Regions from separate parts of the Tardiphaga sp. 841_E9_N1_2 genome, predicted to be linked through region 1. Evidence: predicted binding sites of a transcription regulator. Region 1 holds the regulator's gene; each other region holds the start of a gene.
The links. Region 1 encodes LexA, which represses DNA repair genes until DNA is damaged. Its sites were predicted from a motif close to TGTTCNNNNTGTGTTCNG; they were not measured.

Region 1 (5,241 bases):
TTTGCTGCTGTCAGGTGCCGAAGTCGCGACACAGAGATCCTTTTTCATGACGGCCGTTGTGTTGATGGCAGTCATGGTCGATCGCCGGGCGGTGACGTTCCGTACGCTGGCGGTGGCAGCAATGGTTGTGCTGATCGTGGCGCCGGAAGCACTGGTGCATCCGAGTTTTCAGATGTCATTCGCGGCGACGCTGGGGCTGGTCGCATTGGTGCAGATAGGCATGCCCGCGCTGTTTGCCTCGCCCGATCATTCCGCGACCGCGCGCGTGGCGCTATGGGGCGGACGCGAGATCGCGATGCTCGTACTGGCTTCGCTGGTCGCGGGCCTTGCCACCACGCCCTATGCCGCATTTCATTTCCATCGCGTCACGCCTTATGGCGTCGTCGCCAATCTCCTGGCGATGCCGGTGGTCTCGGCACTGGTTATGCCGACGGGTATTCTCGGTTTGGTGGCCATGCCGTTTGGCTTTGACGGTGTGTTCTGGCGGCTGATGGATGTCGGCATCCAGTGGATGATTGTCGTCACGCAATGGGTGGCAGCCTTGCCCGGCGCCATCGGCCGGATGCCGGCCTTCGGGACGGGACCGCTGATATCAGCCAGTATCGGCATCATCGTGCTGGGATTGCTGCGCACGCCGTTGCGCCTCGCAGGGCTTGGTGTGCTTGCGCTCTCGATTGTCTGGGCGTTGCTGGTCAAGCAGCCGGATGTCCTGATTTCGGGTGACGGTCACAGCGTTGCGGTACGGGGCAGGGAGGGGCGCCTGCATATGATGCGCAGCGCCAAGGATGCGTTTCTCGCGAAGGAGTGGCTTGCCGGTGATGCCGACGCCCGGCTGCCAACGGATGCCTCCCTCAGCCACGGTGTGTCCTGCGACCGCGACGGGTGCATCGCGGCGCTGGCCGATGGCGCTTTGGTGGCGCTGGTTTTACAGCCGGATGCATTCACAGATGATTGCGAGAAAGCGGCACTCATCATCACAACGAGACAATCGCCGAGGGATTGCAGGGCGCTGGTGATCGATCAGGATCGCTTGCAACGAAATGGTGCGGTGAGCCTGCAGCGAACCGCGAACGGCTTTACCATCGATGCCGTGCGCCCGCGTGGCCTGGACCGCCCGTGGTCGCGCGCCATCCCCGATGAGCCCCAGCACGATCTGATCCAGAACAGTCGCACGCCACAAAACCGGCCGGTGGATGCGACGCCAGCGGAAACCGATCTTCAACCCGAAGATCAGTAATCCGCCGAGGCGCAATCTCAGTAGCGGCGATACAGGCCGATCAGCTTGCCCTGAATGCGCACCCGGTTGGGCGGCAGGATGCGGACCTCGTAGGCGTCGTTGGCGGGCTCCAGCGCGATCGACGCGCCGCGGCGGCGGAAGCGCTTCAACGTGGCTTCCTCGTCGTCGATCAGGGCCACCACGATGTCGCCGGTGTCGGCGCTCTCGTTGCGCTGGATCAGCACGGTATCGCCATCGAGAATGCCGGCGTCCTGCATGGAATCGCCGCGCACTTCGAGCGCGTAATGTTCGCCGGAGCCGAGCATGTCCGCGGGCATGCTGATGGTGTGGCTGCGGGTCTGCAGCGCCTCGATCGGCGTACCGGCCGCGATTCGGCCCATGACCGGGATAGCAACCGTGCGGCCATTGTCATCATCACCGCTGTTGCTGGCGATGCTGGCGGCCGAACGCACCTTGCCAAGCGTGCCTTCGATGACGCTGGGCGTGAAGCCGCGGCGCCCGGTGCCGCCGGTGACCGGCGCGCCGAGCTCTGGCAGCTTGATGACTTCGATGGCACGGGCGCGGTTGGGCAGACGGCGTATGAAGCCGCGTTCTTCCAGCGCCGTGATCAGACGATGGATGCCGGACTTCGAGCGCAGGTCGAGCGCATCCTTCATCTCGTCGAAGGAGGGCGGGACGCCGGCTTCCTTCAGCCGTTGATCGATGAATCGCAGGAGTTCGTATTGTTTGCGCGTGAGCATCTGAAGCCATCCTCAGTTGACGGTGTCGGCCGCCGCGTGCGTTTAAAAGGGCCTTCGAACGGTGAGCCTCAATCCAGAGACGATCGTTCGAAGATCGGTTGCGCGAGTTCGGGCACTCTCAAACTACTCAAAGCCACAGAATCTCGAAACAAATCATGAACGAACACTATATGTTCCATATGTGTTCTGCAATGCTTAATTTGCCGTCAACAGAACGCACGTTGAGTGAGGTTTGAGGAGGCTGTTCCTCACCAGTCGTCGATCCTCGACGGACATGGAAAATGCTTCCGCGGTCGCTTGGGCTACGCGGACGTCACGCGCCCAATGGGCGGCGGCGGAGTCGTGGAGCCGGTCGCCAGCGAGCGCTGAACCATGATCGTGTCGGCCCAGCGGCCGGAGCGATAGGCGACGCCGGGCAGCAAGCCGACGCGGGCAAAGCCGAAGCTCTCATGTAAGCCGAGCGAGGCCGTGTTGTCGGCATCGATATAGCCGATGATCTGCCGGAAGCCGGCCGCCGCGCAGACATCGATCAACTCGCGCATCAACAGCCGGCCGATGCCCCGGCCGACATGTCCGTGGTGGATATAGATCGAATGCTTGACCGTGTAGCGATAGGCCGGTCGCTTCCGAAACAGCACCACATAGGCGTAGCCGACGACCTCGCCGCCTTGCGTGGCGACGAGATGCGGGAACCGTTTGCTGCGCAGGTTCTTGCGCCGGTCTCTGAGATCGTCGGGCTGCGGCGTGTCGGCGTCGCTGACGCCTTCCTCGACGCCTTGCCGGATGTGCCGGCGATAGATCGCCAGCATGGCATCGACGTCGGTGTCGCGTGATGGTCGGATGACGACCGGCTGTTCGAGTTCCGTTGGCAAATCAGGCTCCTTACGTGCTCCCTATTCGGAGACCACGTAAGTGTAAAGTCGGATCCGGCCATTGGCGTCGACCTTGCGGTAGATGCCCTGGATTTCGACGTCGAAGCCCGGGAAGGTGTTGAAGCAGGTCTCGAACATCCTGAGATAATCGATCATCGGCTTTGACCGTTCGGTGAGCCGTTCTCCGGGGACGATCGTGGCGATGCCGGGCGGGTAGACCACGAACGGCGTCGTCGCGACGCGCCCGAAGATCTCATCGATCGGGAGGTAATCGACGTCGTTGCGCACCAGACAGCGCGCGGCATCATGGGGTGACATGGCAATCTCCGGCAGATGGTCAGCGGAGAATTGCCTGGTCTGAAGTTCGCTCACATTGGCCTCGCGGAAGAACCGGTGCATGTCGCCGCATAGATCCCTCAGGCGTATGCCCGCGTAACGCGCGGGCCTGCGCCGTGCGAATTCCGGGATGACGTCTTCGAGCAGGGCGTTGTCGTCATGAAGCTTCTTGAAGGCGACGAGGCCCGATATCAGCGTGCCGGCCTTGCTGGCTTCCACGCCGGGCGTCAGCAGGAAGAGCAGCGAGTTGAGATCGTTCTTCTCCGGCACGATGCGATTTTCGCGCAGGAACTGCGCGACCACGGGCGCGGGGATGCCGTGTTCCGCATAGCCGCCGGTGGTGCGGTCGAAGCCGGGTGTCAGCACCGTCAGCTTGTTGGGATCGGTCATGGTGAAACCGGCTTCCATGCCGGGGAAGCCATGCCAAGCGGCGTCAGGCGCGAGCTGCCAATAAGCCGGATTGGTGGCGAGCTGGTCAGTGCCGATGCTTTCCCAGGGCACATTGTGAACAGCACCTTCGCTGGCTGCGTCGGGAATCGCGACGCGCTCGGGCACGAAGGGTTCGAAGAACCAGCGACGCTCGGCGCGGGTTTCCTTCTCCTCGAATTCGCGGCGGACGGCGCGCATCTTCTTGCGCAGTTCGATGCCCAGCCGGATCGTGTCGTCCCACAACACTTCGCCAGAGCGGCCTTTCATCATCTGCGCGCCGACATCCAATGATGCGAACAGCGGGTAGAACGGCGAGGTCGAGGCGTGCTGCATAAAGCTTTCGTTGAAGCGCCGGTGCTCGACGCGGCGCTTCTGGCCGCGGATGTGGCGATCCTTCATGTGGATCTGCGACGCCTGCGAGAAGCTCGCGAGCTGCTTGTGGGTCGACTGCGTCGCGATGATACCCGGCGAATCCGGGCCGAGGTCCTTGAGCCCCATGGCGAAGCGGCCGGCATAGAGCGGGTGGAATTTCATGAAGCCCGCCCAGGCCTCGTCGAACAGGATATAATCGCAGAGATGGCCGATGCGCGCGATGATCATCTCGGCGCTGTAGATGGTGCCGTCATAGGTGCACTGTTCGACCACGGCGACGCGGAACGGGCGTGGACGCTTCCAGGCCTCGGGATCCGTGACCAGCGGATTGATACGGATGCGCTCGCGCAGCGCGTCCTCGTCGAGCGCATCCCAGTTCATCGGGCCGATCAGGCCCCAGGGATTGCGCGTCGTCGGCACATAGATCGGCACACCGCCTGAAATCATCAATGCGCCGTGCAAAGCCGCCTTGTGGTTGTTGCGATCGAACAGCACCAGGTCGCCATCGGTGACCAGAGCCGATAGCGCGACCTTGTTGGAGGTCGAGGTGCCGTTGAGCACGAAGTAGGTCTTCTCCGCGCCAAAAATCTGCGCGGCTTCCTTCTGCGCCTGCAAAGCAGGGCCCTCATGAGTCAGCAGATCGCCGAGATCGAGCACCGAATTGTCGAGGTCGTCGCGAAACACGGCTTCGCCGAGATGTTCCATGAACACGCGGCCGATCGGGCTGCGGCTGTAGAACACGCCGCCATTGTGGCCCGGGCAGGTCCAGAGCTGGTTGCCTTCCTCGGCATAGTCGACCAAAGCGCCGAAGAACGGCGTCTTCAGCGTCTCCGCATATTGCTTGAGGCGGCTGATGAGGTTCTTGGCGATGAAGGGTGGGGTTTCCTCGGACAGGAACACATAGCCGTCGATGAAATCGAGCACCTCGACCGGGACGTCTTCAAACCGCTTGCGACGGATCAGTAGGATGATGGGGAAGTCGAGGCCCCGTTTGCGCATCAGGTTGATCAGCGCCGCGGTCTTGCCTTCGAGGCCCTTCTTGCCCCAGTCGACCACCATGCAGCCGATCGCCGCGTCGGTCTGGACCGCGATCGTGGCGTCTTCGAGCTTGCGCGCCTTGACGACCTCGAAGCCGGAACGCTCGATCTCATCGACGATCTGATTGAGGCGAATGCCCTCGAGATCGTCGGCGTCGAATGTTGGCATCGCAAACAGGAAATTGAAGCGTTTGAAATAGTCCATTTGTGCACCGATC
Region 2 (5,241 bases), 4.1 Mb from region 1:
TTCATCACGCGATCGCGCAACCGGGTGAGGTCGTCGCCCAGATTCAGTACCTCGGTGCGGATCTGGTCGGCGGCGTCGCGCATCCGCGCGTCCTTCAGGATTTGCTGCATCACCTGGATAGCCAGCATCAGCAGCGAGGGGGAAACCAGCACGACGCGGGCGCGATAGGCCTTCTGGATGATGTCGTCGAAGCCGTCATGGATTTCCGCATAGACGGATTCCGACGGCACGAACATCAGCGCCGTATCCTGCGTCTCGCCGGCAACCAGATACTTCTCGGCGATGTCGGTGACATGTTTCATCACGTCCGCGCGCAAGCGCTGCGCCGCGTATTTCTTCTCCTCGTCGCTGCGCGCGTCATGCAGCGCCGTGACGGCCTCCAAAGGGAATTTCGCATCGATGCACAGTGGACGCTGATCCGGCAGGAAGATCACGCAGTCCGGCCGTTTGCCCGACGATAGCGTGTGCTGGAACGCATAGGCGCCGCTCGGCATGCCGTCCTTGACGATGCTTTCCATCCGCGCCTGACCGAAAGCGCCGCGCGACTGCTTGTTGGCGAGCACGTCGCGGAGCGTCGTCACCTGCGAGGTGAGGTCAGTGAGGTTCTTGTGGGCGTTGTCGATGATGCCCAACCGCTCATGCAGCGCGCTCAGGCTTTCCATCGTGTTGCGTGTGGTCTGTTCCATGGATTGGCCGACGCGATGGGTCACGGAGTCCAGTCGCTCGGACACCGCGCGTGCCATGTCGGCCTGACGGCCTGCCAAGGCCTGGCCCATGGCGTCGACGCGGCCGGTGGCTTCGTTCTGTGCTTTCAGCACTTCGCTGAGGCGTTCTTCCAGTTCGTCGGCGCGGATCGCCTGGGCCATGGCCATGGCGGCGCCGCGGCTACCGGAGCGAGCGATGATGATGGCGATGGTGAGCAGCAAACCCAGCGCCAGAGCACTGAAGCCCATCAATGCCACGCCGGCGGTGACCGGCATGTCGCCGATCATGAAAAGAATCTCGTTCATCCCATCCTTGTAGCCGATTCGGTCGGTTGCGCGAACGAAGAGGGAACATTTATGGTTAATGCAAAATGAATTTTCCTGGTTAACCCAAGCCTAAGAAATGTGGTTAAGCAGGCCTTAACCAACATGGTTAACCGCGCCTCAATTTTCATGGTTAGCGGGGAGTTAACGTCCTTCAAAGTCCAGCTTTTCCAGCGGATTGACCCGGACCGGCGCGCAGATTAAATCGCCGCCATGGCCATTCGTGAAATCATTATCCTGCCCGACAAACAGTTGCGGCTGATCTCCAAACCAGTCGAGAAGGTGACGTCGGAGGTGCGCAAGCTCGCCGACGACATGTTCGAGACGATGTATGACGCACCCGGGATCGGGCTGGCGGCGATCCAGATCGCGGTTCCGCTGCGGCTGATCACCATGGACATCGCCAAGAAGGACGATGAGGAGGACGGCAAGAAGCCGCGTGTCTTCATCAATCCGGAGGTCATCTCGGCCTCGGAAGAGCTCTCGGTCTATGAAGAGGGCTGTCTGTCGATCCCCGAATATTACGAGGAAGTGGAACGTCCGGCGACGGTACGGATCCGCTATATGGACCTCGACGGCAAGACCATCGAGGAAGAGGCTTCTGGCCTGTTCGCGACCTGCATTCAGCACGAGATCGACCATCTCAATGGCGTGCTGTTCGTCGATTACCTTTCGAAGCTGAAGCGCGACCGCGTGCTGAAGAAGTTCACCAAGCTCGCCAAGCGCGCGGAGTAGTTTCTCCGCGCAACGCTGCAACAGATCGGCTCCGACCTATGTCGCTTCGTTTGATCTTCATGGGCACGCCGGATTTCGCGGTGCCGACGCTGCTCGAACTCGTGGCCCACGGCCATGAGATCGTCGCCGTCTATACCCGCGAAGCAAAGCCCGCCGGCCGTGGCATGAAGCTGCAGCCGACGCCGGTGGCGCGCGAGGCTGAACGGCTCGGCATTCCCGTCTTCACGCCGAAAACGCTGCGGACGCCGGAAGCCGAAGCCGAGTTCCGGTCGCATGAGGCCGAGGCTACGGTCGTCGTCGCCTATGGCATGATCCTGCCGCAGAATATTCTCGATGTACCGCCGCTCGGCTGTTTCAACCTGCACGGCTCGCTGTTGCCGCGCTGGCGCGGCGCCGCACCGATCAATCGTGCCATCATGGAGGGCGACGCCGAGAGCGGCGTCATGGTGATGAAGATGGATGTCGGCCTCGACACCGGCGATGTCGCCATGGCCGAGCGCCTGGCGATCACCGATGCGATGACGGCGCTGGACCTGCACGATGCGCTGGCGCCGCTTGGTGCCGATCTGATGGTGCGGGCCATGGGTGCGCTGGAAAGGGGGCGGCTGAGCCTGACCCCGCAGAGTGCAGACGGCGTCACCTACGCGGCCAAGATCGACAAGGCCGAGGCCAAGATCGACTGGTCGAAGCCGGCGCGCGACGTGCTTCGGCATTGTCATGGCCTGTCGCCGTTTCCGGGCGCGTGGTGCGAAGTGCCGATCGAGGGCGAGGCGGTACGTGTGAAGGTTCTGCGTTGCGAGCTTGCAAAGGGCGCGGGCTCGCCCGGCGAGATCATCGACGATCAGCTCACCATCGCCTGCGGCGATGGCGCGATCCGGATCATCGACCTGCAGCGCGCCGGCAAGCAGCCGATGAAAGCCAGTGAATTCCTGCGTGGCACGCCGTTGAAGCCGCCTCTGCGGGTGGGCTGATGCCGCGCTACAAGATGATCATCGAATATGACGGCGCGCCATTTTCCGGATGGCAGGTGCAGGCCAACGCGACGCTGACCGTACAGGGCGCGCTGGAGCGTGCCGCCGAGGCCATTTGCGGCGAGCCGATCCGCGTTCACGGTGCCGGTCGTACCGATGCCGGCGTCCATGCGCTCGGCCAGGTCGCCCATTGCGACGTGCCGAAAGTGCTGGTGCCGGGTCGCTTTCGCGATGGCATGAATGCCCATCTGCGGCCGCATCCGGTCGGCGTGCTGTCGGCGGATATCGTGCCGGATGATTTCGAGGCGCGGTTCTCGGCCATCAAGCGCCACTATGTCTATCGCATCACCAATCGTCGCGCGAACCTCGCCGTCGATGCCGGCCGGGTATGGCGCGTGCCGCGCCCGCTCGATGTCGCTGCCATGAGCGAGGCTGCGAAGCGTTTGCTCGGTCGACACGACTTCACGACCTTTCGCGATACCGAATGCCAGGCCAAGTCGCCGATCCGCACGCTCGATCAGCTCGATGTGGTGCAGAACGGTGAGGCGATCACTATCACGACCTCCGCACGCTCGTTCCTGCACAGCCAGGTGCGCTCGATGGTTGGCTCACTGGTCTGGGTCGGCAACGGCCGCTGGACGCCGGACGACCTGGCTGCGGCGCTTGCCGCGAAGGACCGCAGCGCCTGCGGCATCGTGGCGCCGCCGGATGGGCTGTATCTGGTAAAGGTCGACTACTAGACCTTCACGCCCTTCATCGCTTCCCAGAACAGATCCTGGCCATTGGCGACATTGGCCGTCCAGTGTTCATGTGCGAAATCATTGGCGTCGTCGGTGATGAACTTGAAGGCGCGCCAGCGGATGCCATGGCGCAGGCAGACCTGCGCGATGGCAAACAGTTCCATATCGACGATATCGACATTGTTCGACACCAGCCAAGGATCGGTGGAGGTGACGAAACTGTCACCACTGCCGCAGATCACGCCGCGCTGGCCCGAGACCAGGCGGTCGAGATCGGGCGCAAAGGGCGTGCGGCCGCGCGGCGCCAACGGCTCGGCATTCATGTCGCGCTGGATCACGTCGCTGACCTCGACGAGGCCGTTGAGTTTGGTGTTTAGCTTGCCCGCGGTGCCGTAGTTCACGACGAGTTTGGGCTGCATGGCCTGCACCGCCTGAAGCGTTGCGATCGTGGTGTTGATCTTGCCGACGCCGGTGAAAATCACCTCGATCTCGGCAGGCGCGCGTGATTTGTCGAGCTCGCTTTCGAGCGCGGTGAGGACAAGAATCTTGCCGTTCATGCGAAATACCGATCCAGCACGCCGCGATAGATTTGGGTGAGCTTCTCCAGATCGGCAACCTTCGTGTGTTCGTCGATCTGATGCATGGTCTGCCCGACCAGGCCGAATTCAATCACCGGGCAGTAGTTCTTGATGAAGCGCGCATCCGAGGTTCCGCCGCCCGTGTTGAGATCCGGTGTACGGCCGGTGACATCCTTGATCGCGGCGACGACCGTATCGGTAAATGCGCCGGGCTTTGTGACGAAGCTGTCCGAATTGCTCGGCTCCCAAATCACATGCGCGCGAATGCGATTGCCGGCGGCAGTTGCGACGCGTGCATCGATCAGGTCGCGCAATGACGCCTGCGTGTGATGGTCGTTGAAGCGGATATTGAACTTCGCCCGCGCTTGCGCGGGGATGACGTTGGTCGCCTTGTTGCCGACATCCACCGAGGTGAATTCGAGATTGGACGGCTGAAACTGCGCATTGCCCGGATCGAGCGGGTCGCTGCTCAGCGCTGTGATCAGCGCAGCGATGTCCGGCACAGGGTTTGACGCGCGATGCGGATAGGCGACATGGCCCTGCACGCCATCGACGACCAGCGTGCCTGATTGCGACCCGCGGCGTCCGATCTTGATCGTGTCGCCCATCTCCTCGACATTCGAGGGCTCGCCGACGATGCAATGATCGAACTTTTCGCCACGCTCGGCCGCCCATTGCAGCAGCTTCACGGTGCCATTGACGGCAATGCCTTCTTCGTCGCCGGTGATCAGGAAGGAGATCGAACCGCCGCCGTCCTTTTGCGGCTTGCCGTCATTCGCCGCCAGATAGTCCAGCACGGCGGCGACTGACGCGGCGATGCCACCCTTCATGTCCACCGCGCCGCGGCCATAGAGCAGGCCGTTCGTCACGTCGCCGGAGAAAGCGCCATGGGTCCACGCCGCTTCATCACCGGGCGGCACCACGTCGGTATGGCCAGCAAAACAGATATGCGGCGCGGAAGTCCCGATACGGGCATAGAGGTTTTCGATGTCGGCGCTGCCTTCCTCGCTGAAGGTGACGCGATGGACTTCGAAGCCGGCCGACGTCAGCAGGCTCTCGAGCACGCCGAGGGCGCCGGCGTCAGCAGGAGTGACTGAGGGGCAGCGGAGAAGATCTTGAGCGATGGAGAGAGCGTCGGTGGACATCAGACCCTTGGTGCAGTGGCAAGCGCGGCAAGCGGATCGGGACC
Region 3 (5,241 bases), 4.3 Mb from region 1:
GCTGGCGTTATCCACGGCGTACGGGAAGGCACTGCATCGTTCAGCAGATGCGGCCGTGACGCGCTCATCCCGATCAATGCTGCGAGTTGCGCATCGCCCGCGACGGCCGACAGTGGACGATTGGTGCGACGTTCGAAACTCTCACCGAAGAAGCGCCCGATCTCGCGTGCGGGAAGCGCTGTGACATCCTCGGGGCCGTCGACCCAAGGCAGAATCACAAGACTGGCGAAGGCTGCGAGGGCCGGCGCGATGATGGCGAAGGCCCAGACCTTACGCAGCACGCGCTGGCGCCGCAGCGCGATCAGGTCGCCCGACGCCACGACGACGGCGAGACCCGACATCACCAGCGCGATACCGGCACCGCCGACCACGCGATCGAGGCCGTAGAGGGCAGCGAACAGGCTGCCGAGCAGCCCCGGCACCAGCGCGAAGAAAAATACATAGTCACGTGCCAGCGGATCGACCGGCGGGCGGAAGATGATCGGAGCTTCCTCGGTCTTAGGAACGATGCGGCCCCAATTCATCACCGTGAGCACGATCACGCCGGTAATTGACGCAAGCAGCCAGGCCATCATCACGCCCCACTGCCGCGCCTGGCCGGCGATATCGGTCAGTTGCGGCGGTACCGGCACAATCGACGCACCGGCCCGGATCACCCACATGGCCCATGGCAATGTCAGCACCGCGATGACCAGCAAGGCATAAAGCGGGTCGAACGACGTCAGGTTACTGCGGCCACGCGAGGTCGCGAGACCGAAGACGAGCGGCAGCGGCAACAACCACATGGCCTGAGGCGTGGTCAGCAGCAGCAGTCCGGCCTCGATCGACAGTGCGAACCAGGCATTGCGACGCCCCTGCCCGATCGCCAGCCAGGCATGCAGCAGGAACATCGCCCAGAGCGGACGCGCCAGGATCAGCGGGCCGAATTCGATGCCGGGCGTGCTAAAGGCCGTAACCGTCATGGTGAGCAGCACGGCGATGACAGCCTGCGGGCCGCCGACGATGGCACTGCCCAGCTGATAGACCGCGCGGAAGGTGAGGACGGCGCAGATCTGCGCCAGCAGATAGACACCGAAAACATGATTGCCGGCGGCCCGGAAGGCGACGTCCGCCAGCCAGAACGCCAGCGGCGGTCCCATATGGGTACCGACTTGATATTCCCGACCATAGGCCAACACGGTGGCGAGATCGCCCGGCGGCCCACGATACAGCAGCAGGGGGACGACGAGCCAGATCGCGGCCTGACACAGCACGACGATCCAGAACACCAGCCGTGGCCGGGCGCGGATCAGTTCGACGATCAGGGAGGTGAAACGCATTGAACGTCTGAACCGGCCAGCAGGGAATGAAGCGTGCTCAGGTGATACGGCGCACAGCCGGGAGAGGCAACCGCCTGAGCGCTCAGGCGGATATCTCGATATCGATGGTGGTGTGGACTTCGATCAGACCCGCCGCACGGACGCCAGTCTGATGACGCGCACGCGCCGCAGCAACCGGCGCGAACAGGCTGCGATGATGAATGCTGGGCCCTAATTCATTCAGCGCGGCCATATGCTGCGGCACGCCATAGCCCTTATGGACCTCGAAACCGTAGCCCGGGCAATCCTCGGCCAGCCGGCACATCAGCCGGTCGCGCGACACCTTGGCGATGATCGAGGCTGCTGCGATGGACAACACCAACGCGTCGCCGCCAATGACGGCTTCGCAATCGGCCGTCGTATCGATCTTGTCGCGGCCGTCGACAAACACATGTTTCGGCGCGTCCGGGAGCGACGCGACCGCACGCGCCAGCGCCCAGAGCGACGCCCGCAGGATGTTGTCGCGGTCGATCCGGGCGGGTGATGCGTAGGCGACGGCAAATGACGACGTCGCGCAGATTTCCTCAAACAGCGCCTCGCGCTTGCTCTCTGTCAGCTTCTTGGAATCGTCGAGACCTTTTGGAATGTTGTTCGGGTCCAACACAACCGCGGCGGCAACCACCGGTCCTGCGAGCGGACCACGCCCGGCCTCGTCGCAACCAGCCACCGGCCAGATACCTTTCTTGAGCAGTGTGCGCTCGCGCGTGAAGCTCGGCGCGACCACGATCTTGCGCGGCTTGGCCGGCGCTTTCTTCTTCGCATCTCGAATCATCGGGGGATCCTGCTGAAGCAGCTCCCGGGGTGCAACCGGGAACTCAGGATCATGCCCGCTATTCAGGTCGGGTCTTTAATCGTCCAGACGCACCCGCCGGTCATCACCGACCTCGATCTCCGGTGCCGTCACCACGTCCCATGCATGCCCGTCCGGGTCCGCAAAGTAGCCGGAATAGCCACCGTAATCGGTCTTTCGCGCTGGCTTCAAAAGCGATCCACCACAATCGACAGCGAAAGCGAGGACCGCATCGACCTCGCCTTCGGAGCGGCAATTCCACGCCAGCGTGCTGCCGCGAAACGCCTGTGGCCTTGGATGGTCAGGCAATGTCGCGTCCTGCGCCAGTTGATCCCATGGAAACAGCGCGAGGACGCTGGCGCCGGTGTCAAAAAAGGCGATGGCCTCGCCAGAGGCACGGGCCTTTCGCGTAAAGCCCAGCGCTTCGTAGAACGCAATGCTCCTGCGCATATCCGCCACGCCCAGCGTGATTACCGTCATGCGCGCGATCGGCGCCGGTGGTTTCGTCATCGTCATGCGTGTCACTCCTGTACTCACTCTATAGATCGAAAAGAGGGACGTTGGCAGGCTCTGGTTTCCTGCCAACGTCCCCTCTCCACCACTCCGTACGCTGCGAGACCTGCGGAGTTAGAACAGATTCAATTGCTGACCGGCACCCGCCGGCTTCTCGAAATGATCGAGGGTGAGCTTCGAACGACGTTTGTTGAGACCGAGCTTCGTGCAGGCGATCTCGAAGCGGCGACCGATCATCCAGGCCATCGGCCCGGTGCCCTTCATGCGGGTACCCCATTGCGAGTCGTAATCGCGGCCGCCGCGCATTTCGCGGATCAGCGTGAAGACGTGGCGATAGCGGTCCGGATAATTCGCGATCAGCCACTCGCGAAACAGATCGCGTACTTCCATCGGCAGCCGCAACAAAACGTAGCTGGCCTCCTTGACGCCGGCATGCGCGGCGGCATCGAGAATCCGTTCGATCTCGCTGTCATTCAGCGCAGGGATCACGGGCGCCACCATCACCGTGGTCGGAATGCCAGCCTCGGATAGCTGCCGCAAAGCTTCCAGCCGCTTCGACGGCGTCGACGCGCGCGGCTCCATGGTGCGCGCGAGCTTCGGATCGAGCGACGTCACCGACAACGCCACTTTGACCAGATTGCGCTTCGCCATCCTCGCCATGATATCGATATCGCGCGTCACCAAAGCCGACTTGGTGACGATGCCGACGGGATGACCGGTCTTCTCCAGCACTTCGAGAATGCCGCGCATCACCTGACGCTCGCGCTCGATCGGCTGATACGGATCGGTATTGGTACCGATCGCGATCATCTTCGGCTCGTACTCGGCGGCGGCCAGCTCCTTCTCAAGCAGCGCCGGCGCATCGGGCTTCACGAACAGTTTGGATTCGAAATCGAGCCCGGGCGAGAGACCGAGATAGGCGTGGGTCGGCCGCGCGAAACAATAGACGCAGCCATGCTCGCAGCCGCGATAGGGATTGATCGAACGGTCGAAGCCGATATCCGGCGATTCATTGCGCGTGATGACCTTGCGCGCGGTGTCCGTCGCAACAGTCGTCTTGAACGGCGGCAATTCATCGAGGCTCTGCCAGCCGTCATCAAAGGCGACCCGGGCCTCGGCCTCGTAGCGCCCGCTGTCGTTGGACTGGGCACCGCGGCCGCGTCGCCGCTGCTGGTCGATCGCCACCGCGATCTCGGGAAAAGGGGAAAGCGCACCCGCCGGCTTATCGGAGGGCGCCGGGACCGGCGGGTGCTTGAGGGCAGCGATCTGGCGACTCATGAAGCCACGATAGCGCACAAACGGAACAAATCAAGAACATAAATAGGGTGGCACACGGCCGGGGCACTGCGCATTCTCCCGCCGCCTTGCAGGGGCGGCCGAAAGTCGAACCGCCCCGAAATTGCAGCAGCCGCCGGTGCCGCATAGACTATGACGAAATGATAACGCGGCCACCCCGTTGTTGAGAGGTATTATCCGACACCCATGCTGAGCGTGATCATCCCCACCGAAGGCGTCGAACAGCCCGCTGTTGCCACACTGGCAGCGCTGGTGCCGGGCGCTGCTGCCGGTGTGATCCGCGAAGTGCTGCTGGTCGATCGCGCTGGTACCGATGTCATCGAACGTGTCGCCGATGTCGCGGGCTGCGGCTTCCTGACCTCGCAGGGATCGCGCGCCGCGGCGATGGCCGCCGGCGCCAAGCAGGCGCGCTCGCCCTGGCTAATGTTTCTCCATGCCGGCGCCGTGCTCGATGCCGGCTGGATCGAGGAGACCCAGCAATTCATCCAGCGCGTATCGACCAGCAACCGCCCCCGCGCGGGCATTTTCCGCTATGCGCGCTCGCCCTATGACGAGACCAATTTTCGCGATGGCCTGAAGCACCTGGTCCGGATGATCACGGGACCCAAGGCCGATCAGGGCCTGCTGATCGCCCGCGAACACTATGATCGTCTCGGCGGCTACGCGCCCGATGCCCGGCGCTCGGAAGCGCGGTTGCTGCGCCAGCTCGGCCGCTCCTCACGCACATTGCTGCGCAGCCGGATCATCGTCGCCTGATCATGGCCGCCCAAGTCCCCGATGCCGTTCAGCCTGCAGTGCTACGCGATCTCCAGCCTGGCGATATCGACTGGGTCATCCGCAGTCACGGCGAGCTCTATGCGGCCGAATACGGGTTCGATGCATCCTTTAAGGCGCTGGTAGCCGACATCGCTGCAGAATTCGTCGCATCATGCGATGCCACGCGCGAACGCTGCTGGATCGCCGAGATGGATGGCGCACCCGTCGGCTCGCTGTTTCTCGTGAAAGAATCCAACGACGTCGCCAAATTTCGGCTCTTGCTGATCGATCCCAAGGCGCGCGGACAAAAGCTCGGCCAGCGCATGGTGACGGAATCCATCGCCTTTGCGCGCCAATGCGGTTATCGCAGGATCACGCTGTGGACCCAGAGCAATCTCGGCGCAGCGCGAAAAATCTATCAGGATGCCGGCTTCGCGCTGGTCGCCACCGAGCCGCATCGCAGTTTCGGTCAGGATTTGATCGGTGAGACCTGGGAGCTCGTGCTCTAGACCGACGCGCCCTTCGCTT

Region 2: a site for LexA is predicted at 1,041-1,058, ahead of AB8A50_RS24505 (DNA recombination protein RmuC). Genes of this name have one in related genera too.
Region 3: a site for LexA is predicted at 3,961-3,978, ahead of AB8A50_RS25760 (PA0069 family radical SAM protein). Genes of this name have one in related genera too.

Annotation. Positions count from the first base shown of each region.
Region 1 covers NZ_JBPWQC010000001.1:1,035,083-1,040,323, forward strand. Annotated here, with positions in the region: gene AB8A50_RS04845 (ComEC/Rec2 family competence protein) at 1-1,237, shown strand, start outside; gene lexA (transcriptional repressor LexA) at 1,255-1,977, opposite strand; gene AB8A50_RS04855 (GNAT family N-acetyltransferase) at 2,280-2,849, opposite strand; gene AB8A50_RS04860 (Orn/Lys/Arg decarboxylase N-terminal domain-containing protein) at 2,871-5,228, opposite strand.
Region 2 covers NZ_JBPWQC010000001.1:5,116,178-5,121,418, forward strand. Annotated here, with positions in the region: gene AB8A50_RS24505 (DNA recombination protein RmuC) at 1-1,010, opposite strand, end outside; gene def (peptide deformylase) at 1,242-1,763, shown strand; gene fmt (methionyl-tRNA formyltransferase) at 1,802-2,734, shown strand; gene truA (tRNA pseudouridine(38-40) synthase TruA) at 2,734-3,474, shown strand; gene AB8A50_RS24525 (phosphorylase family protein) at 3,471-4,031, opposite strand; gene dapE (succinyl-diaminopimelate desuccinylase) at 4,028-5,197, opposite strand; gene AB8A50_RS24535 (DUF805 domain-containing protein) at 5,197-5,241, opposite strand, start outside.
Region 3 covers NZ_JBPWQC010000001.1:5,374,845-5,380,085, reverse strand. Annotated here, with positions in the region: gene AB8A50_RS25775 (glycosyltransferase family 39 protein) at 1-1,319, opposite strand, end outside; gene AB8A50_RS25770 (ribonuclease HII) at 1,402-2,130, opposite strand; gene AB8A50_RS25765 (VOC family protein) at 2,206-2,658, opposite strand; gene AB8A50_RS25760 (PA0069 family radical SAM protein) at 2,776-3,939, opposite strand; gene AB8A50_RS25755 (glycosyltransferase) at 4,144-4,713, shown strand; partial or broken gene AB8A50_RS25750 (GNAT family N-acetyltransferase) at 4,743-5,222, shown strand; gene moaB (molybdenum cofactor biosynthesis protein B) at 5,219-5,241, opposite strand, start outside.